2 linked regions of the Colwellia sp. M166 genome follow. The protein of the gene in region 2 interacts with the protein of the main gene of each other region in a pairwise test. Links are inferred from orthologs where the notes say so. Each region holds a gene or a part of one and is shown on either strand. Other genes may lie near its edges.

Region 1 (12,240 bases), 640 kb from region 2 along the record:
TAATAGCGCTTTAATTGTCGCATCATCAGTACGACATTCAATACCAACCGCACCTTGGCCATTTGCCGGTAGCATGACTTCTGCAGCAATATACTCGCGAATACGCTCAGGCATTTCTAAACGAATCAGGCCTGCTGAAGCCAGTATGATGGCGTCATACTCGCCATTATCTAACTTTTTAAGACGGGTATTGACGTTACCACGCAAATCGCGAATATCTAAATCTGGACGCATGGCTTTAATTTGGCATTGACGACGTAAACTTGAAGTTCCAACAACAGCACCTTGCGGTAACTCAGCTAAACTATTGATGGTATTAGAAACAAAAGCATCACGAGGGTCTTCACGTGGACAAATAATTTCTAAACCTAAGCCTTCAGGAAACTCTACTGGTACATCTTTCATTGAATGCACGGCAATATCGGCACGATTTTCTAGCATCGCCACTTCAAGCTCTTTGACAAACAAACCTTTGCCGCCAACTTTGGCTAGCGGTGTATCGAGAATGATATCGCCTTTGGTGGTCATCGGCACAAGTTCAACATTGATGCCCGGGTGAAAGTGTTCAAGTTGTGCTTTTACATACTCTGCTTGCCACAGTGCCAGTGCGCTTTTTCGCGTTGCAATACGTACGGTTTGTTGCGTCATTTCAATTACCTTATTTAATGTTTATTGCGCAGAGAGGACAATGCTTTCTTCTGCTTGTTTGCTGGCGGCATCAGATAAAAACTGCCACAGTTCTCCGCCGCCGCGCTTATCAACCCACTGTTCATTTTCAAAATGAAAGTGATGACCGTTAAATTTCGTTGCTACCCAAATTTCGTGTAAGGGTGCTTGCTTGTTAATGATGATCTTACTGTTATTCTTAAATGTTAGGGTTAATAAGCCGCCAACACCTTCGTAATCGATATCGCAGCCGCAATCTTCGATGGCTTCTTCTACTGCAAGTAAGATATCATCAGCAGCTAAATTGTATTGACTATCATTCATTAATCGTTCCTTTTTACCTGAGCTTTATGATTCTTTCATCTTTGCTTGGTAATTATTGGTCATGGGATTATAAAACGTCTATCATGGGAAAAAAATCGAATAAATCAATTATGCATAAACAAATTGTAATTATTTTCATCAGTTTGCTTAGTTTGGCAACCATAACAGGCTGTGGCATTAAAGGTCCTTTATACCAAACTCCTGAGCAACAGCAAGAGAACTTAGCAAAAACAAGTGAAGAAACTGATAAAAGTATGGATAAAACCAGTTTAGAACAGTAGGGGCAACGGCATTGGACTTCTTCAATCGTAAACAGCATTCATTATACGCCGAGCAATGTCAGGTCGCTGAATTAGCAAAGCAATACGGTACACCACTCTATATTTATTCTCGTGCGACTATTGAGCGCCACTGGCATGCTTTTGACCAAGCGGCAGGCGAGCGTCCGCATCTTGTTTGTTATGCAGTAAAAGCTAACAGTAATATTGCAGTGCTTAATGTGATGGCGCGCCTAGGCTCTGGCTTTGATATTGTCTCCAAAGGTGAGTTGATGCGGGTCATTGAGGCCGGTGGCGATCCGAAAAAAGTGGTATTTTCTGGGGTGGGTAAAACCTCAGATGAAATTGCTTTTGCGCTTAATCTGGGTATTTATTGTTTCAATGTTGAATCACCAGCAGAGTTAGAGCGTATTCAAGCTGTCGCTGAAAAGCTTGATAAAATTGCGCCAATTTCTCTTCGGGTTAATCCTGATGTTGACGCGGGTACACACCCTTATATTTCGACCGGCTTAAAAGAAAATAAATTTGGCATTGGCATTGAGCAAGCTCCAGAGTTATATCAACATGCGACGACCTTATCGCATATTAATATTCAAGGTGTTGATTGTCATATTGGTTCACAGCTAACCGAAGTATTGCCGTTTTTAGATGCCCTTGATCGGGTATTAAAGCTAGTTGACCAATTAGCTGAGCAAGGTATTGTGCTTTCACATATTGATGTCGGTGGTGGTTTAGGCGTTTGTTATGATGATGAAAAGCCGCCGCACCCGAATGAATATGCCAAAGCTATTGCTGAAAAATTAGTCGGTCGAGCGCTGACACTTATTTATGAGCCTGGTAGAGCGGTAATGGCGAATGCCGGTATTTTGGTGACCGAAGTTGAATACCTAAAAACCAGTGAAGAACGCAATTTTGCTATCGTTGATGCGGCAATGAACGATTTGATCAGGCCGGCGCTGTATCAAGCATGGCAAGCTATTATTCCGGTTGAACAACGTGATGATGTGGCTAGTGCACAATACGATGTGGTTGGCCCAATATGTGAAACCGGAGATTTTCTTGGTAAAGACCGCACATTGGCGATACGTTCTGGCGACCTACTTGCAATACGCAGTGCTGGTGCTTATGGCTTTACCATGAGTTCTAATTATAATAGCCGACCACGTGCCGCTGAGGTGATGGTGGACGGAAGCGAAAGTTACTTGATAAGACAACGTGAAGCGTTAAGCCAATTATGGCAAGGCGAAAGCTTATTACCTTTGTAGTGTGAGATTAGGCATAGATGTTAGTAAATTTTTCTAAAATGCACGGTTTAGGTAACGATTTTCTCGTGCTCGACAATGTGACCCAAAATGTTTATTTGTCGAATGAACAAATTAAGCAATTGGCTGACCGAAATTTTGGAGTTGGCTTCGATCAAGTGCTGGTTGTTGAACCGCCATATGACCCTGACTTGGACTTTCATTATCGCATTTTTAATGCTGATGGCAGTGAAGTTGGGCAATGCGGTAATGGTGCGCGCTGTTTTGCAAAGTTTGTCCGCTTAAAAAGTTTAACCAATAAACATAAAATTAAGGTGTCAACGCAATCAGGTAAAATGACGCTATTTATTGAACGAGATGGCAACGTTTCTGTCAACATGCCGGTACCGCTATTTGAGCCGAGTAAAATTCCTTTTAATGCGCAAAAAGAAGAAGGTACTTATATTTTGCGTAGTGAAGATGAGACGGTACTTTGTGGCGTTGTGTCCATGGGTAACCCTCACTGTGTTTTGACGGTTGATGATGTAAAAAAGGCACCGGTAGCAAAGTTGGGCGCAGCATTGTCTCTGCATGAACGTTTTCCGCAACAAGCCAATATTAGTTTTATGGAAGTGGTTTCACCTGAATATATTAAACTACGTGTCTATGAGCGTGGTGCTGCTGAAACCTTGGCTTGTGGTAGCGGGGCTTGCGCCGCCGTTGTTGTTGGTCAAATGCAAAAAAAACTCAATCGACAAGTGTTAGTTGATTTACCTGGTGGTCAATTGAAAATCTTTTGGAAGGGCCCCGGCAATTCAGTAAAAATGACGGGCCCCGCCGTACATGTTTTCGACGGTCAAATAAACCTATAAAGCAAGATAAAAGTAAAGCTATGCAATCAAATGATCAAAATCTTATGTCGACTGACGATATAAAACTAACCGATGAATTAATCGTTAGTTACCTGCAACAGCACCCTGAATTTTTTAACCGTCAAGCTGAACTTGTTAGCAGTTTAAGGCTGCCAGACCATCAGCGTGGCACGATCTCTTTAGTCGAGCGGCAATTATCACAACAACGACAAAAAATTCATAATTTAGAAGAAGAAATTACGCAATTAATGGTGATTGCTAATCAGAATGAACAACTATTTGCATTGTATAGTGATCTCTATTTACGTTTATTAGACTGTACTGCTGCGACTGAGTTATTGGATTGTTTGCATCAAGCAACTACGCAGTTGTTGTCATTAGACTCATTGAAGCTATGGTTAGTCAAGCCAACAGACGTTCAGCACAGCTCTTTGATCATTAACGACTGTCGTGAAATCATTGAAAATAGATTAAGTAAAGAGCAATACTATTTCGGTCGTTTACAACAAAGTGAACAAGAATTGATTTTTTCTCAGCCGACGAGCGGTTCGGTGGTGTTAGTGCGATTAACTCACCTAGAAGAAGATCTTGGATTTTTAGCCATTAGTAGCCAAGATGCTGAGCATTTTGATCCGCGTATGGATACCTTACTATTAGGGCAATTTAAAAAACTGGTAGCAAAACTACTTTACCAACAGCTTTATTAGGTCATTTTATTGTGAGATTTTATCGGCGCCTACAGCCTTTTCATGCTATTAGTTTTGATTTAGACGATACGCTCTACAGTAATCAACCGATCATGTTGGCGACCGATACAAAAATGGTTCGTTATTTTAAAGATATTTTTAATGCTCAATCATCTGCTTTTGATTTTCGTTTTTGGTGGCCCTTTCGACAGCAAGCGCTACTGCTTGCACCAGAATTAAAGCATGATGTTGGTCTACTGCGACAAAAAAGCTACTTTTTAGGTGCATTGTCGCTTGGCTTGACTGATGCTGAGGCGGCAATGTTTGCGGATAATGCGCTAGATTACTTTGTTGAACAACGTAGTAACTTTACTCTGCCGCAGCATACCCATGATTTTCTTGGTTATCTTAAAACTAAAATGCCGTTAGTTGCGATTACCAATGGTAATGTTGATACCGATAAAATAGGTATTGCTCAGTATTTTACTCATCACTTCCATGCCTCAATTGAAAATAAATTAAAACCTGACCGCGATATGTTTGATAAAGCCTGTCTGGCGTTACATCTAGCTCCTGAGCAGCTACTACATGTTGGCGATTGTGGGAAAAATGATGTGTTTGGTGCGATCAATGCCGGTTGCCAAACGGCTTGGTTAAATCCGTATCAAGTAGGTAAAGCATTAAAGGTTTTACCTACTATTGCACTTGATAATGTCGAGCAATTAACAAAAATAGTTTCATAGGCCATTGTCTTTTAAACCTTTAGTGCTTTTCTCTTGGTCAGAATGTAAAAGTGTTTATTGAATGCTTTTCCAATTGCATTATCAAAATAGCGCTTAACTTGCTATTATAGCGCTATATTTTTGTTATTGATTTTACCTTTCTATGGATGTTTCTGAATTACTTGATTCGTTGAACGACAAGCAGCGAGATGTTGTGGCAGCGCCTTTACAAAATATGTTAGTGCTTGCTGGTGCAGGTAGTGGTAAAACGCGAGTTTTAGTACAACGTATTGCTTGGTTAATGAAAGTTGAGCATGCATCACCTCATAGTATTTTAGCGGTTACTTTTACCAATAAAGCAGCGGCTGAGATGCGCGCCCGTGTTGAGCAAACCGTTGATGGTAATGTGCACGGCATGTGGGTAGGAACTTTCCATGGTTTAGCACATCGCTTATTGCGCATGCACTTTCAAGAAGCGAAATTACCACAAAGCTTCCAAGTACTTGATTCCGACGATCAACTTCGTATGGTTAAGCGTATTGTGCGCTCGTTAGAGCTTGATGAAAAGCGCTGGCCAGCCAAGCAGTTTCTTTGGTATATCAATGGCAAAAAAGATGAAGGTTTACGACCACAGCATATTGATACCCAATTTGATGTCACAGAAGAAACTTTTGTTAAAGTTTATCGAGTTTATCAAGACACCTGTGATCGTGCTGGATTAGTCGATTTTGCTGAATTATTACTAAGGGCTCATGAGCTTTGGCTTAATAATCCTGAATTATTGCAACACTATCAACAGCGTTTTGCCCATGTTTTAGTTGATGAGTTTCAAGATACCAATGCTATTCAGTATGCGTGGTTAAACTTGCTCGGCAAGAAAAGTGGCAACGTGATGATTGTTGGTGATGATGACCAATCTATCTATGGCTGGCGTGGTGCAAAAATTGAGAATATTCAACGCTTTTTACAGGACTTTGATGGCGCACAAACCATTAAGCTTGAGCAAAACTATCGTTCAACCGCTAATATTCTTAATGCCGCCAACCAATTAATTGGCAACAATAGCAACCGCCTTGGTAAAGACTTGTGGACTGACGGTGATGCCGGAGAGAAAATCTCCATCTATACCGCATTTAATGAGATTGACGAAGCGCGTTTTATTGCTGGACGTATCACCGAATGGCGAAAAAAAGACGGCTCATTGGATAATGTCGCTATTTTATATCGTAGTAATGCTCAGTCACGACTGATGGAAGAAGCATTAATTCAAGCAAAACTGCCTTATAAAATTTATGGCGGTTTACGATTTTTTGAGCGTCAAGAAATCAAAGATGCCCTTGCTTACTTACGTTTATTAAACAATCGTGACGACGACGCTGCCTTTGAACGTGTGATTAACACACCAACACGTGGCATTGGTAATCAAACATTGAGCTTAGTACGCGATGCAGCGAGAAGCTTAGAATGCACTTTGTGGCAAGCCTGTCAGCAGATGATGAAAAATGAACAACTTAAAGGCCGTAGCGCTAAAGTTATTCAACAATTCATTAATGTCATTGACCAGTTAGAAGATGATTCAAATAGCCTGAACCTTGATCAACAAGCAAACTATGTTATTCAACACTCAGGTTTAAAAGCAATGTACCAAGCCGAAAAAGGTGAACGTGCAGAAGCGAGAATAGAGAACTTAAATGAGCTAGTTACCGCTTGTCAGACCTTTGAAGTCGATCCTGAACTTGAAGAAGAACAAAGTCCATTGACCGCGTTTTTGACTCACGCTGCATTAGAGTCAGGTGAATCACAAGCTGACGAACATGAATCAGCTGTGCAATTAATGACTATGCATTCAGCGAAAGGTTTAGAGTTTCCATTAGTCTTTATTGCTGGTTTGGAAGAAGGTATGTTTCCTTCGCAGCAGTCAGTTGAAGATATTAGTCGCTTAGAAGAAGAGCGTCGCTTGTGCTACGTCGGTATGACACGTGCCATGCAAAAATTATATTTATGTCATGCAGAAAGTCGTCGCTTGTATGGTCAAGAGAAAAACCATAAAGCTAGCCGATTTTTACGGGAGTTACCTGAAGAGTGCATCGAGGAAGTTCGCTTACAAAGCCAAGTAAGTAGGCCAAAAACTAAAGGTCGATTCTCATCAACAATCACTTTAGAGAGTTTTGGTAACTCAGGCTTTAAATTAGGCCAAAATGTTCGACATAAAAAGTTTGGCGATGGCGTGGTATTGAACTATGAAGGTAGTGGTCCACAAAGTCGTATTCAAGTTAATTTTGCTGATGTAGGCTGCAAGTGGCTCGTGGTTGCCTATGCTAACTTGGAAACACTGTAAGCAAGTAATTAATAACTAAGGGTTTTAATGTCAAAACTGCTTGTTGAGTTACTTAATTAAATCAGGTGGTTTGTTTGGCAGATGTTGGGGCCTTGTTACCACTGGTGAGAATGAATTTTGCCCGTCAGCATTGCTTATACTTTTTCCAATACGAATAATTGAGCAACTACTTACTCGAATATATAATTTCAGCTTACGGCAAGTGTCATCTATTTTACTGTTAACAGTCCCTAAGACTTTAAAAATATCGATAAGCTGTCACGTATAGCTCTTAAAGTTCTTAGGTTACAAATGAGAAAAAACTGTTTTTTATTCTACTTTTGCTGTCTGGTGATAATTTTTTGCCGCTCGTTTTCTGGCTTTTATTGAGTCAAAGCTAAATATTGCTAATGCAGTCCAAATGCAGGCAAACGTGATCATTTTAGCAAAATATAACGGTTCTTGATAATAAAATGTCGCCAGAATAAACATGATGCTAGGGCCAATATATTGAAAGAAGCCCAAAGCGGATAGCGTCATACGTTTTGTTGCAGCAGAAAAGCAGAGTAAGGGCGCTGTGGTAACAATGCCGGCACAGATCAATAGCATGTTTAATGATAGTTCATTGTCAAACATATTAGCGGTGCTGGTTTTTAAAAATACTAACCAATAAATCAGTGCTATTGGTAGCATCATCAGTGATTCTATCAGTAAGCCGACAAAAGAGTCTAAAGGCAGTTGTTTACGTAATAAGCCATAAATACCGAAAGTGGCTGCTAATGCTAAAGATATTATCGGCAGTGAGCCCATCATAAAGAGCTGAATAATAACGCCAACAAACGCTAACCCTACGGCAAAGAGCTGCCAAGGTCGTAAGCGTTCACCTAAAAATATCACCCCTAATGCAACACTAAAAAGCGGATTAATATAATAGCCTAAGCTAGCATCTAACAAGTGGTCATTGTTAACTGCCCAAATAAACATAAACCAATTTACGGCTAAAAATGTTGCTGAAATAGTCAGCCGTAACACTATTTTAGGTTGTGTAATAGTATCAATAAAGTAACGCGATCTTTTGGTAAGCAGCACAACAAAGGTTAGTAATACCGTTGACCATACAACACGGTGCACAAGGATTTCATCGGCATTAATATGATCTATGAGCTTAAAATATAACGGGGCAATGCCCCACATGGTATAGGCGCATATAGCACTAATAATACCAGCGCGTAAGGCTGCTTTTTCAGGTGTTGGCATGGAATAAGTTTGATAGCTAAGATTGGATAAGAGCGTTAATAATAGCACTAATCATTTCAACAACCCATTGAGATGTTAGAAATATTTGGGTTAATTTTACCCCACCATGTAAGTGCCAGTACCAAAAGCAATATGATCGCCTTTTTCGTTATGCATTTCCATGCGGGCAACAGCAACCTTACTACCACTGCGAATGATTTTGGCCGTTGCCATAAAGTTTTCACCACGCCCCGGTCTTAAAAAATCAGTACGTAAATCAATGGTACTTAAGCGACTTAGGCTTCGCGCAATTATTTCTGGTGTTAATTCAGGTAGCTGAGATAGCATATTTGCTGCGGCTACCACGCCGCCAACAAGATCTAGCGCTGATGCAGTGACACCGCCATGGAGAATTCTTTGTTCAGGGTTACCAATAAGCTTGTCGTGCCAAACAATACTGACGGCAGATTCTTCGCTATCAAATTTTGTCACTTCTAGCCCCAATAATCGATTAAAAGGCATTGCTTGGCTCCAATATTGAGCTAGCTGCTGAAACGATTCTTCATGTGTCATAAACTTTCCTGTTAGGTCGAGTGAGATAAAAGAATAACAATAATTGCCGTTATATTGAAAATAAATCTCCGCACTAAGGTCTTACTGCGCTAAAATGTCGGCTGATTTCATCTACTGAAGATTCTCTCTTGCAAGCCACTTCCCCTACGACATTAACTGAAGCCCTTAAACATCATTTTGGTTATCAAACGTTTCGTCCTGGGCAAGAAGAAATTATTAATTATGCACTTCAGGGACGAGATAGCTTAGTCTTAATGCCTACAGGTGGCGGAAAATCAATGTGCTACCAGTTGCCTGCTACCTTGATGACGGGGGTTACTATTGTTGTTTCGCCATTAATTGCCTTGATGAAAGATCAGGTAGATGGCTTAGTAAGGCAAGGAATTTCAGCCGCTTATGTTAACTCTTCACTCGATGCCGATACCATTAATGATATTTTTAGGCGCTTAGGTCAAGGTGAAATAAAATTACTGTATGTTGCTCCTGAGCGATTAAAAAACTATTACTTTTTGCAAGGTTTATCACACCTTGATGTCAGTCTTTTTGCCATTGATGAAGCACATTGTATATCGCAATGGGGACATGATTTTAGACCTGCGTATACCCAATTACATCTGTTAAAACAAAACTTCCCGCATGTGCCGGTGATGGCACTAACAGCAACGGCTGATGTCACCACACGTCGAGATATGTTACAACAATTGGCCTTGCATGACCCCTACATTCATCTTGATAGCTTTGATCGGCCCAATATTCGCTTTACCTTAGCCGATAAATATCAAGGTGAACAGCAAACCATTGGCTATATCAAAAAGCGTAAAGATGAGTGTGGCATTATCTATTGTAATAGTCGTTGGCAGGTTGAAAAATTAGCTAAGCGCTTAGCTGAAGCGGGTATTAATTGTTCCGCTTATCATGCCGGCTTAGAAGCAGAAATCCGTAATATTATTCAAGATAAATTTGCGAAAGATGATATACAAATTGTTGTTGCGACCGTAGCGTTTGGGCTTGGGATTAATAAGTCTAATGTGCGCTTTGTGATTCATTATGAGCCCCCTAGAACCTTGGAGTCGTACTATCAAGAGATAGGGCGAGCGGGCCGCGATGGTTTACCTGCAGAAGCACTTTTTCTTTATGATGAAAAAGATGTTGAACGTATCAATAAGCGTATTGCTGACGGTGAAAATGAACAACGGGTCAATGTTGAATTACAACGCTTTCAGGCGTTACGAGGTTTTGTGGAGGCGCAAACTTGTCGACGCCGAGTTGTGCTGAATTATTTTGCCGAATTTACCGAGCAAAGTTGCGGTAACTGTGATATTTGCTTAGATCCACCTAGCCAGTTTGATGCCACACAAGCGGCGCAAAAAGTGCTTTCTTGTGTCTATCGTATTGAAGGTAATGGCGATATAGAGCATGTGGTTGCTGTTTTACGCGCGGAGCTGAATGACAAAATTATCCAACTCAACCATGATAAAGTTTCAACCTTTGGTATCGGAAAAGATAAAACGCCGGGTTATTGGTTTTCAATCGTGCGGCAATTAATACATTTAGGCTATTTACAGCAAGATATCGCTGCTCAGTCAAACTTATGCTTAACGCAAGCGGCTGGTAGTATTTTGAAAGGCCTTCAACCGTTGATGCTTGCGGCTCCTCGCTTACAAAAGGCCAGTTACTGGCAACGCAATAAACGTGAGAAAGTTTATGACCGAGCCTTATTCTCTAAGTTAAGATCATTACGTAAAGAGATTGCCAAACTTGAAGATATCGCACCCTTTATTGTTTTTAATGATGCGACTTTAGCCGAGCTGGCACGGATAAAACCTTTAACATCACGACAAATGCTCAATGTCAGTGGCATTGGTGATACTAAACTTGCTCGTTATGGTGAGCCATTTTTGTCCTTGATTAAACAGCACCAGAGCTAGATGAAGTTTACTTTTGAGTTAGACATCGCTTACTTACTGTTTGTTGAATTACAGCGACAAAAAAAGCGCATTAAAGCGCTTTTTAGATGCAGTACAGTAGAGTAAAATCATAAAATTTTGAAAATGCTACTATACAAAAAGTCTAATTACTTGAGACTTGCGTAGTAAGCAGCAATGTTAGCAACATCTTCATCAGATAATGCCATAGCCATTGGAGCCATTACTGGATCTTTACGGTTGCCCGATTTAAAATCTTTTAATTGCTTGGCAATGTAAGCTTCTTTTTGACCGGCAAGGTTAGGGTACATAGGAACAGCAGAAACACCTGCAGCACCGTGACACGCTGCACACATTGCAGTTTTTGATTTACCGGCAGCTGCGTCGCCAGCGAAAACAGGTGAAGCCATCATAACAGTAGCGGCAACAGCTAAAGTAAGTTTTTTCATAAATATAATCTCTCTTTGGTAAACAATATTAAAGGATCCTCAATTGATTATATGTAAAAAGTAAACTGTTGTCGTTGCTTTTTTTAGGATCATGCCAGTATGAAAAATTATCTATTACTTTGTTGCGCTAGCACAAGTTTTAAACAATTAATTAGCCCTAATCTAGATTAAGTAGAGCCCTATGTTGACAAAAAACGCTATAAAAATAACCGATATTGAGGAAGTTAACTCAAGGGTATTACAGTTCCAATTTAATGTTGAATGGACAATGGATAATACGGCAGTCATTATTGACTATCTTGTGCAAATGATTGCTGCAAAAGTAATGGAAACAATACAAGGTGCGGATCTTCACTGTGTAAGAATACACTATGGTGTCAGTGAATTTTTATTGAACTTCGAAGAATACAGTCACTCTTGTTGGTTAGAGTGCGCTACAGAGCAAGATATTCTAGGTTTAAGTGAAATTAAACTAATTCTATCATAGTCTTATAAGACTTATTTAATGGGTTTATACCTTGATGCTCAGCCATTATAAAAATGATCGTTGTTCTCAAACCGCTGATAAGCACTGAGAGAGAACCAACTTAATAGCTTTGAAATAAGGTAACTTTTAATGGAAAAAATTCTGATAAGCAGCTGCTTTTTAGGTCATAAGGTTAGATATGATGGTGGTGATAATTTATTAGTAAACGCCACGCTTAAACGTTGGCAAGCGGCTGAGCGCTTGGTGGTTATTTGCCCCGAATTAGCTGGAGGTTTATCTACTCCTAGGCCACCAGCCGAAATTCAATTAAGTAATGAAAACATTATCGTTAAAACTAATAGCGGTGAAGATGTGACACCAGCCTTTGAGCTAGGGGCGCAACGAGCGTTGTCACTTTGTCATGCACACGGCGTCCGTTATGCGTTGCTAAAAGAGTCAAGCCCATCATGTGGTAGCTCAAGCAT
Region 2 (12,161 bases):
CCCTAACGTCGTAACTTAGCTACTCAGGCTAATGATAAAACCTGAGCGAAACAAGAATAATTTAAACGCACTCATATTGATATAAGCACTATTTTATCGCCATTTTCTAACCGTTACCTTGAACTTGTAGCCCTTAAGCGTAAACTTGAGCTATAGGCTAATTTAGCGGCATTTTCAGGAAGAAATTTATCATGCTTAATAAAATATTAATCAGCTTTATATTGTTACTTTTTGTCGGCTGTAGCCACGAGCAAGAAAATGTTGCGTTAGGCACCTTAGAGCGTGATCGTATTGCACACACAGCAACCGTCAGTGAAGTGATCACCGACTTACCCATAGCAGCCGGCAGTAAGGTCACTAAAGGCATGGTATTGGTAAAGCTTGATGATGACTTACAAAAAGCATCGGTTGCCAAAGCGAGAGCGCAAGTACAACAGGCGCAAGCAACCTTAACCAAAGCACACAATGGTGCCCGAGCAGAAGAGGTAGCAGCTGCAAAAGCCAATGTAGCAGGCGCTAAAGCAGCACTGGCAAAAAGTATGGCAAATTACACTCGAGCAAAAAGTTTAATAAAAGCTAATTTAACCAGCCAAGCCGCTCTTGATGACGCCATCGCAAGTCGGGATGAAAATTTAGCAACACTGAGCAGTACTCAAGAGCAATTATTACAACTGATTAATGGTACACGGATTGAAGATTTAGCCATTGCTGAAGCGGTTTTGGCAAGCAATATTGCCATGCTAAGCAGTGAAGAAAAAAAGCTCAGTAATTTGACCATTACGGCAAAGCGTGATGGCATTTTAGATAACTTACCGTGGAATTTAGGAGAACGAGTTACTGCCGGTAGTCCTGTAGCTATTGTGCTAGCGGGTAAAGCGCCTTTTGCCCGTGTTTATATTCCTGGGCCTTACCGGGTTCATATCAAAGTCGGTGACCCATTAGCTGTGCATGTTGACGGTTTAGCTAAGCCTATTCTCGGTAAGGTGCGCTGGATAGCTACCGAGCCGGCGTTCACGCCTTATTATGCGCTTAACCAAGCTGAGCGTGCTAACTTAATGTATTTAGCCGAAATAATGTTGCCTGACAATACTAGCGATTTACCTAGCGGCATTCCCGCCCAAGTCGTTTTACCACTGGTAACTGGCCTAAGTGAACGCTAATGACTGAATTCGCCATTGATGCCCGCAATTTAACCCGAAAATTTGCCGCAACGACCGCCGTATCGTCATTAAATTTGCAGGTAGAAAAACAGCGCATTTATGGTTTTCTTGGCCCCAATGGCTCAGGAAAAACCACCGCTATTCGCTTATTCACCGGTTTGCTCAAACCGAGTAGCGGCAGCGTAAACGTCTTAGGACTTAATTTACCTGAAGATGCGGAACGCTTGCGCAGACAAATAGGTTATATGACCCAAAAATTTTCGCTTTATGATGATTTAACCATCACCGAAAACATGCAGTTTATTGCTCGTATTTACGGCTTAAGCCCAAAAGAGCAAAAAGCTCGCCTCGATGAACTGGTCAGTATTTACCAATTATCAAAGCTTAAAAAGCAATTGGCTGGCAGTTTAAGTGGCGGACAAAAACAACGTTTAGCATTGGCTTGTGCGGTAATGCATCAACCTAAATTATTGTTTTTAGATGAGCCAACCTCGGCGGTCGATCCTGAAAATCGTCGTGAATTTTGGGAGCAACTCTTTGATCTCTGTGATCAAGGCATGACGATTTTAGTTTCAACACATTACATGGACGAGGCTGAACGCTGTCATAAATTAGCTATTTTAGAGAATGGTATTAAGCGCGCTGATGATTCGCCCGCACAATTAATGGCCAACATGCCGGCGAATGTTATTGAAGTATCAACCGATAATCTTAGACAATTAAAACAGCAGTTAATTGCTTTACCCGAAGTGGTATCGGCCTCACAACTGGGGGCTCATTTGCGCGTGTTGGTCAATAAATCGATTACCGATCCTATCGACTTTCTAAACCAAAGCCATATTATGCCGAGCCACACAGCAATGCACTTAGTTCGAGCGAGTCTTGAAGATGTTTTTGTCTTATCAACAGGCAGTCATACTATTTTGCCAGCAGAGACAAATAAGGTGAAGGCATGAAATCCTTATTAAGAATTCAAGCCATTGTTATAAAAGAGTTAATTCAACTTAGACGCGACAGAATGACTTTTGGGATGGTGATCATGATCCCTTTAGTGCAATTGCTACTTTTTGCCTTTGCCATTAATACCAATATTCGCCATATTCCGGTTGGTATCGTCGATCAGAGCCAAACCGCATTGAGTCGGGTGTTACAACAAACCATTTCAGCAACTAGTATCGTTAATTTTACCCATCATTATACCTCGTTACCGCAAGCGCAAGCCGCTATTGACCGTGGTGATGTTCGCGCTGTGCTGATCATTCCAAAAGATGTTAGCCAACGTCTAGTGCGCCACGCTACTGTCGGTTTTGGCTTACCGCCAGCCAGCGATGAAGAAACTAGCCGCCCGATTGCGCAATGGTTAGTCGATGGCTCTGATACTGCGATTGCAGCTAGCATAAAAAGTTTACGCAATATGCCCTTAGCTGAATTATTAGACAAACCGGTTAACCGTAATGTACCAACCTTTGAAGTGACTTTACTGTATAATCCCGAGCAACGTAGTGTGGTCAATATTGTCCCTGGGCTGGTCGGCATTATTCTCACGATGACCATGATCATGTTTACCTCAGCCGCTATTGTTCGCGAGCGAGAGCGTGGCAATATGGAACTATTAATTACCACGCCTTTAGCTGCACTTGAACTGATGATAGGTAAAATTTTTCCGTATATATTTATTGGCGCCATTCAAGTCATCATTATTTTAGGCTTGGGATATTTCTTTTTTAACGCGCCAATTAATGGCGGTTTATGGCAATTAACTTTCGCAACCCTACTGTTTATTTCTGCAAGTTTAGTACTAGGTTTAGTAATATCTACGTTAGCGAAAAACCAATTACAATCAATGCAAATGACGGTATTTATATTACTTCCGTCGATATTATTATCCGGCTTTATGTTTCCTTACGAAGGTATGCCGGAAATAGCGCAGTACATCGCAGAAGGTTTACCGGCAACTCATTTTATTCGACTGGTGCGTGGCGTTGTTTTACGTGATGTAGCCGTAGTTGATATGACGTTTGACATGGTATGGTTAATCGGCTTCACCTTACTAGGCTTGATGGTTGCGGCCTTGCGCTTTAAAAAGTCTCTCGATTAGTTTTATAACAATTGAAATAAAATACAAAAACGCCGATTGATTTAAAAACCAACCGACGTTTATAGTTATTTTCATTAAGCCAATACATAGCTCAATAACACACCAAAACCTACGCTCTAGTGTGCTATAAATCAGCAGCAAGACTGCAAGTTAAGCTTCTACTTGTAAAATTACCGTCTCAGCTTTCTTGGTATAACTATCCATAGTGTGAAAGTTCAAGTAACGATAAGTATCAGCTGCTGTTGCATTAATTTTCGACGCATACATCATGTACTCATCAACTGACGGTAACTTACCTAAGATAGCACCAACACCCGCTAACTCAGCTGAGGTTAAGTATACATTCGCGCCATTACCTAAACGGTTAGGGAAGTTACGTGTTGAGGTTGACAGCACAGTAGACTTTTCTTCAACACGCGCTTGATTACCCATACACAATGAACAACCCGGCGTTTCAATACGAGCCCCTGCCTTGCCATAAATACTGTAATAACCTTCAGCCGTTAATTGATCTCTATCCATTTTCGTTGGTGGTGCAACCCATAAACGTGTGGGTAAAATTTTGCCAAAGTTTTCAATCAATTTACCCGCAGCGCGGAAGTGACCAATATTGGTCATACATGAACCAATGAAGACTTCATCAATTGCAGTGCCGGCAACTTCTGACAGCAGCTTTGCATCATCAGGATCGTTTGGACAACAAACAATTGGCTCTTTAATATCAGCTAAATCTATCTCGATAATATGCGCGTATTCAGCGTCAGGGTCGGCGGCCATCAATGATGGCTCAGCTAACCATGCCTCCATACCTTTGATACGACGCGTAATCGTTCGCACATCACCATAGCCTTCACTGATCATCCACTTCAACATCACAATGTTGGAGTTTAAATATTCAGCAACAGCTGATTCTTCAAGCTTGATTGAACAACCGCCAGCTGAACGTTCAGCTGAAGCATCTGATAATTCAAATGCTTGTTCAACGGTTAAGCCTTTCAAACCTTCAATTTCTAATACACGGCCAGAGAACTCATTAATTTTCCCCGCCTTTTCAACCGTTAACAAACCATTTTTAATGCCGTAATAGGGAATAGCATGCACTAAGTCACGTAAGGTGATACCCGGTTGCATTTCACCTTTAAAACGTACCAATACTGACTCAGGCATATCAAGCGGCATCACACCGGTTGCGGCAGCAAAGGCGACCAAACCAGAGCCGGCAGGAAATGAAATACCTAGCGGGAAACGGGTATGTGAATCACCACCAGTGCCAACCGTATCAGGTAATAACATACGGTTTAACCATGAGTGAATAACACCATCACCTGGGCGCAGTGAGACACCACCACGATCCATCATAAAATCTGGTAAGGTATGATGCGTCACGACATCAACCGGCTTAGGATAAGCAGAAGTATGGCAGAAAGACTGCATGGTTAAATCAGCTGAAAAACCTAAACAAGCGAGATCTTTTAATTCATCTCGTGTCATAGGGCCGGTGGTATCTTGCGAGCCAACGGTGGTCATTTTAGGTTCACAGTATTGACCAGCACGAACGCCATCAACACCACAAGCCTTACCGACCATCTTCTGGGCTAAGGTAAAACCTTTAGTTGAAGATGTTACTGGCGCTTGCTGAGCAAACAAGTCTGGCATAGGTAAACCTAAAGCTTCACAAGCTCTGGTCGTTAAACCTCGACCAATAATCAATGGAATACGACCACCAGCACGAACTTCATCTAATAACACTGGGCTGAGTTTAAATTCAGCGATAACTTCACCGGTCGCACTTTTAACAACACCTTCATATGGATAGATGTCGATAACATCACCCATATGCATTTTTTGCACATCTAATTCAATCGGTAATGCGCCTGAATCTTCCATGGTATTGTAAAAAATAGGCGCAATTTTACCGCCTAAACAGACACCACCACTACGTTTGTTAGGAATGCAAGGAATATCATCCCCCATAAACCAAAGCACTGAGTTAGTGGCAGACTTACGTGAAGAGCCGGTACCAACAACATCACCAACATAAGCCAATGGAATGCCATCTTTTTGTAACGCTTCAAGTTGCTTAATCGGGCCAACAACACCATCTTCATCCGGTGTAATACCCTCACGCTCAATTTTAAGCATAGCTTTTGCGTGTAAAGGAATATCAGGACGTGACCAAGCATCTGGCGCTGGTGATAAATCATCAGTATTAGTTTCACCGCTTACTTTAAATACTTTAACGGTAATTTTTGTCGCGACTTTCTCTTTTGCGGTAAACCACTCGGCATCAGCCCAAGATTGCAATACTTGCTTAGCTGCAGTATTACCGGCTTGGGCTTTTTCTTGCACATCATGGAAAGCATCGAACATCAGTAAAGTATGTGACAAACCTTCAGCGGCAGCAGCAGATAGCGTGTCGTTATCTAAAAGTTCGATCATCGGTTGAATATTGTAACCACCTAGCATAGTGCCCAGTAATTTCGTTGCTTGCTCTGGTGATAAAATGGGCGAAGATGTTTCACCTTTGGTGACTGCCGCTAAAAACCCGGCTTTTACATAAGCGGCATCATCAACGCCGGCAGGCACACGATTGGTTAATAAATCAATTAAAAATTCTTCTTCACCTGCTGGTGGTGCTTTAATTAATTCAACCAAAGCTGCAGTTTGTTCAGCATCTAATGGTTTTGGCACAATACCTTCAGCAGCGCGTTCGTCTCTATGTTTACGATAATCTTGAAGCACGGTGTTCACCTCTGTGGTAAGGATAGCTAACCTTAATTCTTTTATTTAGCCGCCCTGATTAGGTTGGCGCGAATTAAGTTTGTTAAGTATCTAAGATTAAAAAAATTTTCACTACGATTATACGACAACATGTACATTAATTGAACTACAGCGGTAATCATCAACTGTATCCTTACTATGAATGTTACTTATAATTCTTTTAAATCAATAATGTGCGATTCTTACGAGGACTGCATCTACGACTAAATGATTAGAGCGAATCAGCAAGTTTATGTTTAAGCTGCTTGTTTGGCATAAACAGCTTAAGCATATAAGCGAAGATTATTGAAAAGTATAATCAACATAACTAAAGCTTCTATCCGGTATAACCACCATGAATAGTGTTTATTTTATCAAATGATTCATAGTCGTTAAAAAATCAGGTAAAATAGCGCCAAAATTTGTCCCAGCTAATGATCATGTTATTAGCATCTTATAGCTAGAGAGAGAATATCAAATGAGCCTGTATTTAGAATATATAGCAGAAATTGAAAATCGTAAAAATGAGCTAGGTTTAGCACCTAAGCCTATCGATAGTGCTGAGTTATTAGCGGAAATCATTGAGCAAATTAAAGATCAAGGACACGCACACCGCGAAGATTCTTTGAACTTCTTTATCTATAACACCTTACCAGGTACTACCAGTGCCGCCGGTGAAAAAGCCGCCTTTTTGAAAAAAATCATTTTAGGTGAAGAAGTTGTAGCAGAGATAACACCTGAATTTGCCTTTGAATTGCTGTCGCACATGAAAGGTGGCCCATCTATCGAAGCACTACTTGACCTAGCATTAAGTGACGATTCAGCATTATCGACACCAGCTTCTAACGTATTAAAAACTCAAGTATTCTTATACGATGCTGATACAGCTCGTCTTGAAGACGCGTTTAAAGCAGGCAATGCCGTTGCTAAAGAGCTTTTAGAAAGTTATGCCGCAGCTGAATTTTTCACAAAACTACCTGACATTGAAGAAAAAATTGAAGTTGTAACTTATATTGCTGGTGAAGGCGATATCTCAACTGATTTACTTTCTCCAGGTCACCAAGCACATTCTCGTGCTGACCGTGAGTTACACGGCCAGTGTATGATCACGCCAGAAGCACAAAAAGAAATACAAGCATTACAAGCTAAGCACCCGAAAGCAAAAGTTATGCTTATTGCGGAAAAAGGCACGATGGGCGTTGGTTCTTCTCGTATGTCTGGTGTTAACAACGTGGCACTTTGGGCCGGTAAACAAGCAAGTCCATATGTACCATTTATTAACATTGCACCTGTAGTTGCAGGTACTAACGGTATTTCTCCAATCTTCTTAACGACTGTTGATGTCACTGGTGGTATTGGTCTTGATCTTAAAAACTGGGTTAAGAAAGTAGATGCCAATGGTAATAACGTTGTTGACGAAAATGGCGATGCTGTTTTAGAAGAAGCTTACTCAGTTGCCACTGGTACTGTGTTAACGATTGATACTAAAGCGAAGAAACTATTAAACGGTGATAAAGAACTAGCTGACATCTCTTCAGCCTTTACCCCGCAAAAAGTAGAATTCATGAAAGCTGGCGGCTCTTACGCTGTTGTATTTGGTAAGAAACTACAAACCTTTGCCTCTGAAGCTTTAGGCGTAGCCACTAAACTTGTTTATGCTGCTTCGAAAGAAATTTCACATGCAGGTCAAGGCCTGACAGCCGTTGAAAAAATATTCAACAGAAATGCTGTTGGTGTTCTTTCTGAAACCGATCTTCATGCCGGTTCAGATGTGCGCGTTAAAGTGAACATTGTTGGCTCACAAGACACTACCGGCCCGATGACTTGCCAAGAGCTAGAAGCGATGGCAGCATCAACTATCTCTCCTTTAGTTGACGGTGCATATCAATCTGGTTGTCACACTGCATCAGTTTGGGATAGCAAAGCTAAAGCTAACATTCCTAAGCTCATGAGTTTCATGAACAAGTTTGGCCTAATCACAGCGCGTGACCCTAAAGGTGTTTACCACGCGATGACTGACGTAATTCATAAAGTATTAAATGATATTACTGTCGATGACCGCGCTATCATCATTGGTGGTGACTCGCATACGCGTATGTCTAAAGGTGTCGCATTTGGCGCCGACTCAGGTACTGTTGCCATTGCACTGGCGACAGGTGAGGCAGCGATGCCAATTCCAGAGTCGGTTAAAGTTACCTTTAAAGGCAAAATGCAAGCTCACATGGATTTCCGTGATGTTGTGCATGCAACACAAGCACAAATGCTTAAGCAATTTGGCGGCGAAAACGTCTTCCAAGGTCGTATCATTGAAGTGCATATTGGTACATTAATGGCTGACCAAGCATTTACTTTCACTGATTGGTCTGCAGAAATGAAGGCAAAAGCTTCAATCTGTATCTCTAATGATGAAACCTTAATTAAGTCAATCGAGCTTGCTAAGAGCCGTATCCAAATCATGATCGACAAGGGTATGGAAAACGAAGCTAAAACGCTTACCGGTTTAATCGCATTAGCTAACAAGCGTATTGAAGAAGTTAAATCAGGCACTAGTCCAGCACTAGCACCGGACGACGCAGCTAAATACTATGCAGAAGTTGTTATCGACTTAGATGTTATCGACCAACCAATGATTGCTGATCCTGATGTAAACAACGACGATGCCTCAAAACGTTATACACATGATGTTATTCGTCCAGTGTCATACTACAACGACAAGCCAGTAGACTTAGCATTCGTTGGCTCTTGTATGGTACATAAAGGCGACATGCAAATCATCGCTCAAATGTTACGTAACATTGAACAGCAAAACGGCAGCGTATCATTTAAAGCGCCATTAGTTGTTGCGCCACCAACTTACAACATAGTTGATGAGTTAAAAGCTGAAGGTGACTGGGATATTCTTAAAAAATACTCAGGCTTTGAATTTGATGATGCTAACCCGAAAGGCGAAGCACGTACTAAATATGAAAACATTATGTATTTAGAACGCCCAGGTTGTAACTTATGTATGGGTAACCAAGAAAAAGCTGAACCTGGCGATACGGTTATCGCAACATCAACGCGTTTATTCCAAGGTCGTGTTGTTGCCGATACTGCTGAGAAAAAAGGTGAATCATTACTAGGTTCAACACCTCTAGTTGTGCTTTCAGCTGTACTTGGCCGTTTCCCATCATTAGAAGAATATAAAGCTGCTGTTGAAGGTATTGACTTAACTCGCTTCGCTCCTCCTACAGAAGAGATGAGCACTAAGTACGTACCGATTAAAATGGTATAAGCTTGGTCTATTTGTTTAGCTAACATGGCTCGTTAACGTTAGCTAAACTCGATGTTCGACTTAATGCTTAAATCAAGAGTTGAGAGAACATTTAAGGTTAAATACCAAAAAAGGTGACTTAATATAAGTCACCTTTTTTTATGTCTTCGCTAAATTGATATTAGCTAGCAGTAAGGTTAATTTAGCGGCTCAATGCCGCCCATACTGCTGTCTTGTTACTTATTACTAACCGCAGAAAGACATTCAATACATTATGGATTAGGACACTCAATATTCGCTGATAATGAAGGCAGAATCATATTAGGAAATGACAATTTATCATCAAAGCGCTCTACCCCTGCTAACACTTCAATTTTAAAACCGTAACTTTTGCAAATACGCAGTGACTGACGCATTAAAAATGTTGCTAATTTACTAAACTCTGTATTTTGTTTTGTGATCACTTGTAGGTGATACTTACCATCTATTAAATCTGTTTGTTTAAACTGCACTTGATGATCAAAATCCCATTCTGACGCACCATTGGCTGTAGTGGCAAGACTTGAACAAGCACTAATTGATAATAATATTATTAAAAAAGCGGTAATTTTCATCATTAAAATATCCTATAGCCAAATAAAACGTCTGTAGTATCAGTATAGTCGTGCAAAAAATTGATAGCTACTGCAAATTAAGAACACAAAAAAGCCAGCATCTCGGCTGGCTTTCTAATTAACTTACTGAAACCTTAAGACCCAAGAAATTACTTTTTCTTTTTAACTGCTTTTGCATTAGGTAAATCAGTGATTGAACCTTCAAAGATTTCTGCTGCTAAGCCGATTGATTCATTTAGTGTTGGATGAGCATGAATAGTTAATGCAAGATCTTCTGCATCAGCACCCATTTCAACGGCTAAACAAACTTCACCTAGCATTTCGCCAGCATTGATACCAACAATAGCACCACCAAGGACACGGCCAGTTTCTTTTTCGAAGATCATCTTAGTTTTACCTTCAGTACGTGCAGAGGCAATTGCACGACCAGAAGCTGCCCAAGGGAAGTTAGCTACTTCAATGTTTAAACCTTGCTCTTTCGCTTCACGCTCAGTAACACCAACCCAAGCCATTTCTGGATCAGTATAAGCAATTGAAGGAATACAACGAGGGTCAAATACGTGCTTCTTACCAGCAATAACTTCAGCAGCACAATGTGCTTCATGTACGGCTTTGTGAGCAAGCATAGGTTGACCAACAACGTCACCGATAGCAAAAATATGGTTTACGTTCGTGCGAAGCTCGTTAGTTACATTGATAAAACCACGTTCGTCAACATTAACACCGGCTTTATCAGCCGCAACTAAGTGACCATTTGGCTTACGACCAACTGCAACTAAAATCTTGTCATAGCGTACTTGCTCAGCTGGTGCATTTTTACCTTCAAATGTTACATACAAACCATCGTCTTTTGCTTCAACTGCAACAACTTTGGTTGATAACATGATGTTGAATTTTTTCTTGTTGAAGTTAGTGTAAACTTTAACAATGTCTTTATCAGCAGCTGGCACTAATTGATCAGCAAATTCCACGACAGAAACGTTTGAACCTAGTGCTTTATATACCGTCCCCATTTCTAGGCCGATAATACCGCCACCAAGTACCAACATTTCTTCAGGGATGTCTTGAAGCTCTAAAGCACCGGTTGAATCAATAACACGTGGGTCTTCAGTTGGGATGAAAGGTAAATCAACTACTGAAGAACCTGCTGCAATAATCGCATTATCAAAAGTAATGGTTGTTTTACCATCAGCGCCTTCAACTTCGACAGTTTTATCAGAAGTGAATTTACCGTAACCAAATACCGTTTTAACTTTACGTGCTTTAGCCATACCGCCTAAACCACCAGTTAATTGACCAACAACGCTTTCTTTCCAGTCACGAATTTTGTCTAAATCAATTTTAGGAGTACCAAAAGTAACACCATGAGACGCCATTGCTGCCGCGTCATCAATAACTTTAGCTACGTGTAAAAGTGCTTTTGAAGGGATACAACCCACATTCAAACAAACGCCACCAAGCGTCTCACGGCTTTCAACTAACACTACGTCTAAACCTAAATCTGCTGCGCGAAATGCTGCTGAATAGCCACCAGGACCCGCACCTAAAACTACTACTTGAGTTTTAATATCGTTACTCATGCTAACCTCAAAAATTGATGTATTTATTGCTGGTTATGCCAGCCTATATTTGCCAAACGTTTATTAAAGCTATTAACAATTAATACTTTCAGCACTTTTGGTATTTTTCTTGTCGCAATTTTACTTAAAGCGCACAAGGATCGCTATCTTTTAATCAGCAATTATTGATGAAAAGTGGGCAAAAATGAAAATCAATCACTGGTTTTCACTTTGCCAACTTATTGCAACATAACGCTGATATATATCAAATGTTAGTGAACTATAATATGAGTGTTCTAATATCACTCATCACATTTGATAGATGCACAGTAAAGCGTGCTGCCAACGCACCGTCAATTACCCGATGGTCGTATGACATTGATAATGGCAACATAAGCTTAGGTTCAAAGTCTTTACCGTTCCACTTGGGTTTCATTTCAGATTTTGAAACCCCTAAAATAGCCACTTCTGGTGCATTGACAATCGGCGTAAATGCCGTGCCACCAATACCGCCTAAACTTGAAATGGTAAAGCACCCACCTTGCATATCAGCAGCCTTAAGCTTGCCATCACGTGCTTTGATGCTAATTTCAAGTAACTCACGTGATAACTGATGAATGCCTTTTTGATCAACATCACGTACTACCGGTACAACCAAACCATTTGGAGTATCAACCGCAACACCGATGTGAATGTACTTTTTCAAGATTAAACTTT

Evidence for each region.
Region 1: the proteins of lpdA (region 2) and uvrD interact in binary tests that used the Escherichia coli proteins (3 or more experiments, as listed by UniProt). The link is inferred for Colwellia sp. M166 from one-to-one orthologs.

Annotation. Positions count from the first base shown.
Region 1 is NZ_CP040755.1:2,385,957-2,398,196, reverse strand. Bases 4,550-7,539 are described here. They hold uvrD (DNA helicase II), read left to right. Parts: upstream 4,550-4,952; coding sequence 4,953-7,127; downstream 7,128-7,539. Other genes in these bases: rarD (EamA family transporter RarD), read right to left, coding at 7,437-7,539; FGD67_RS10860 (HAD-IA family hydrolase), read left to right, coding at 4,550-4,810. Outside these bases: hemC (hydroxymethylbilane synthase), read right to left, coding at 1-648; iron donor protein CyaY, read right to left, coding at 670-990; FGD67_RS10880 (lipoprotein), read left to right, coding at 1,101-1,271; lysA (diaminopimelate decarboxylase), read left to right, coding at 1,283-2,533; dapF (diaminopimelate epimerase), read left to right, coding at 2,551-3,381; FGD67_RS10865 (DUF484 family protein), read left to right, coding at 3,402-4,088; more of FGD67_RS10860, read left to right, coding at 4,100-4,549; more of rarD, read right to left, coding at 7,540-8,363; FGD67_RS10845 (thioesterase family protein), read right to left, coding at 8,460-8,915; DNA helicase RecQ, read left to right, coding at 9,044-10,843; FGD67_RS10835 (cytochrome c), read right to left, coding at 10,990-11,289; FGD67_RS10830 (DUF3630 family protein), read left to right, coding at 11,471-11,776; FGD67_RS10825 (DUF523 domain-containing protein), read left to right, coding at 11,906-12,240. UniProt on the Escherichia coli protein: A helicase with DNA-dependent ATPase activity. Unwinds DNA duplexes with 3'-5' polarity. Translocates on single-stranded DNA with 3'-5' polarity. Initiates unwinding more efficiently from a nicked substrate than double-stranded DNA.
Region 2 is NZ_CP040755.1:3,030,787-3,042,947, reverse strand. What follows is about bases 9,251-12,161. They hold lpdA (dihydrolipoyl dehydrogenase), read right to left. Parts: upstream 11,466-12,161; coding sequence 10,035-11,465; downstream 9,251-10,034. Other genes in these bases: aceF (dihydrolipoyllysine-residue acetyltransferase), read right to left, coding at 11,725-12,161; FGD67_RS13800 (hypothetical protein), read right to left, coding at 9,544-9,888; FGD67_RS13805 (bifunctional aconitate hydratase 2/2-methylisocitrate dehydratase), read left to right, coding at 9,251-9,292. Also shown: FGD67_RS13825 (HlyD family secretion protein), read left to right, coding at 192-1,160; FGD67_RS13820 (ABC transporter ATP-binding protein), read left to right, coding at 1,160-2,116; FGD67_RS13815 (ABC transporter permease), read left to right, coding at 2,113-3,258; acnB (bifunctional aconitate hydratase 2/2-methylisocitrate dehydratase), read right to left, coding at 3,409-6,000; more of FGD67_RS13805, read left to right, coding at 6,497-9,250. UniProt on the Escherichia coli protein: Lipoamide dehydrogenase is a component of the glycine cleavage system as well as of the alpha-ketoacid dehydrogenase complexes.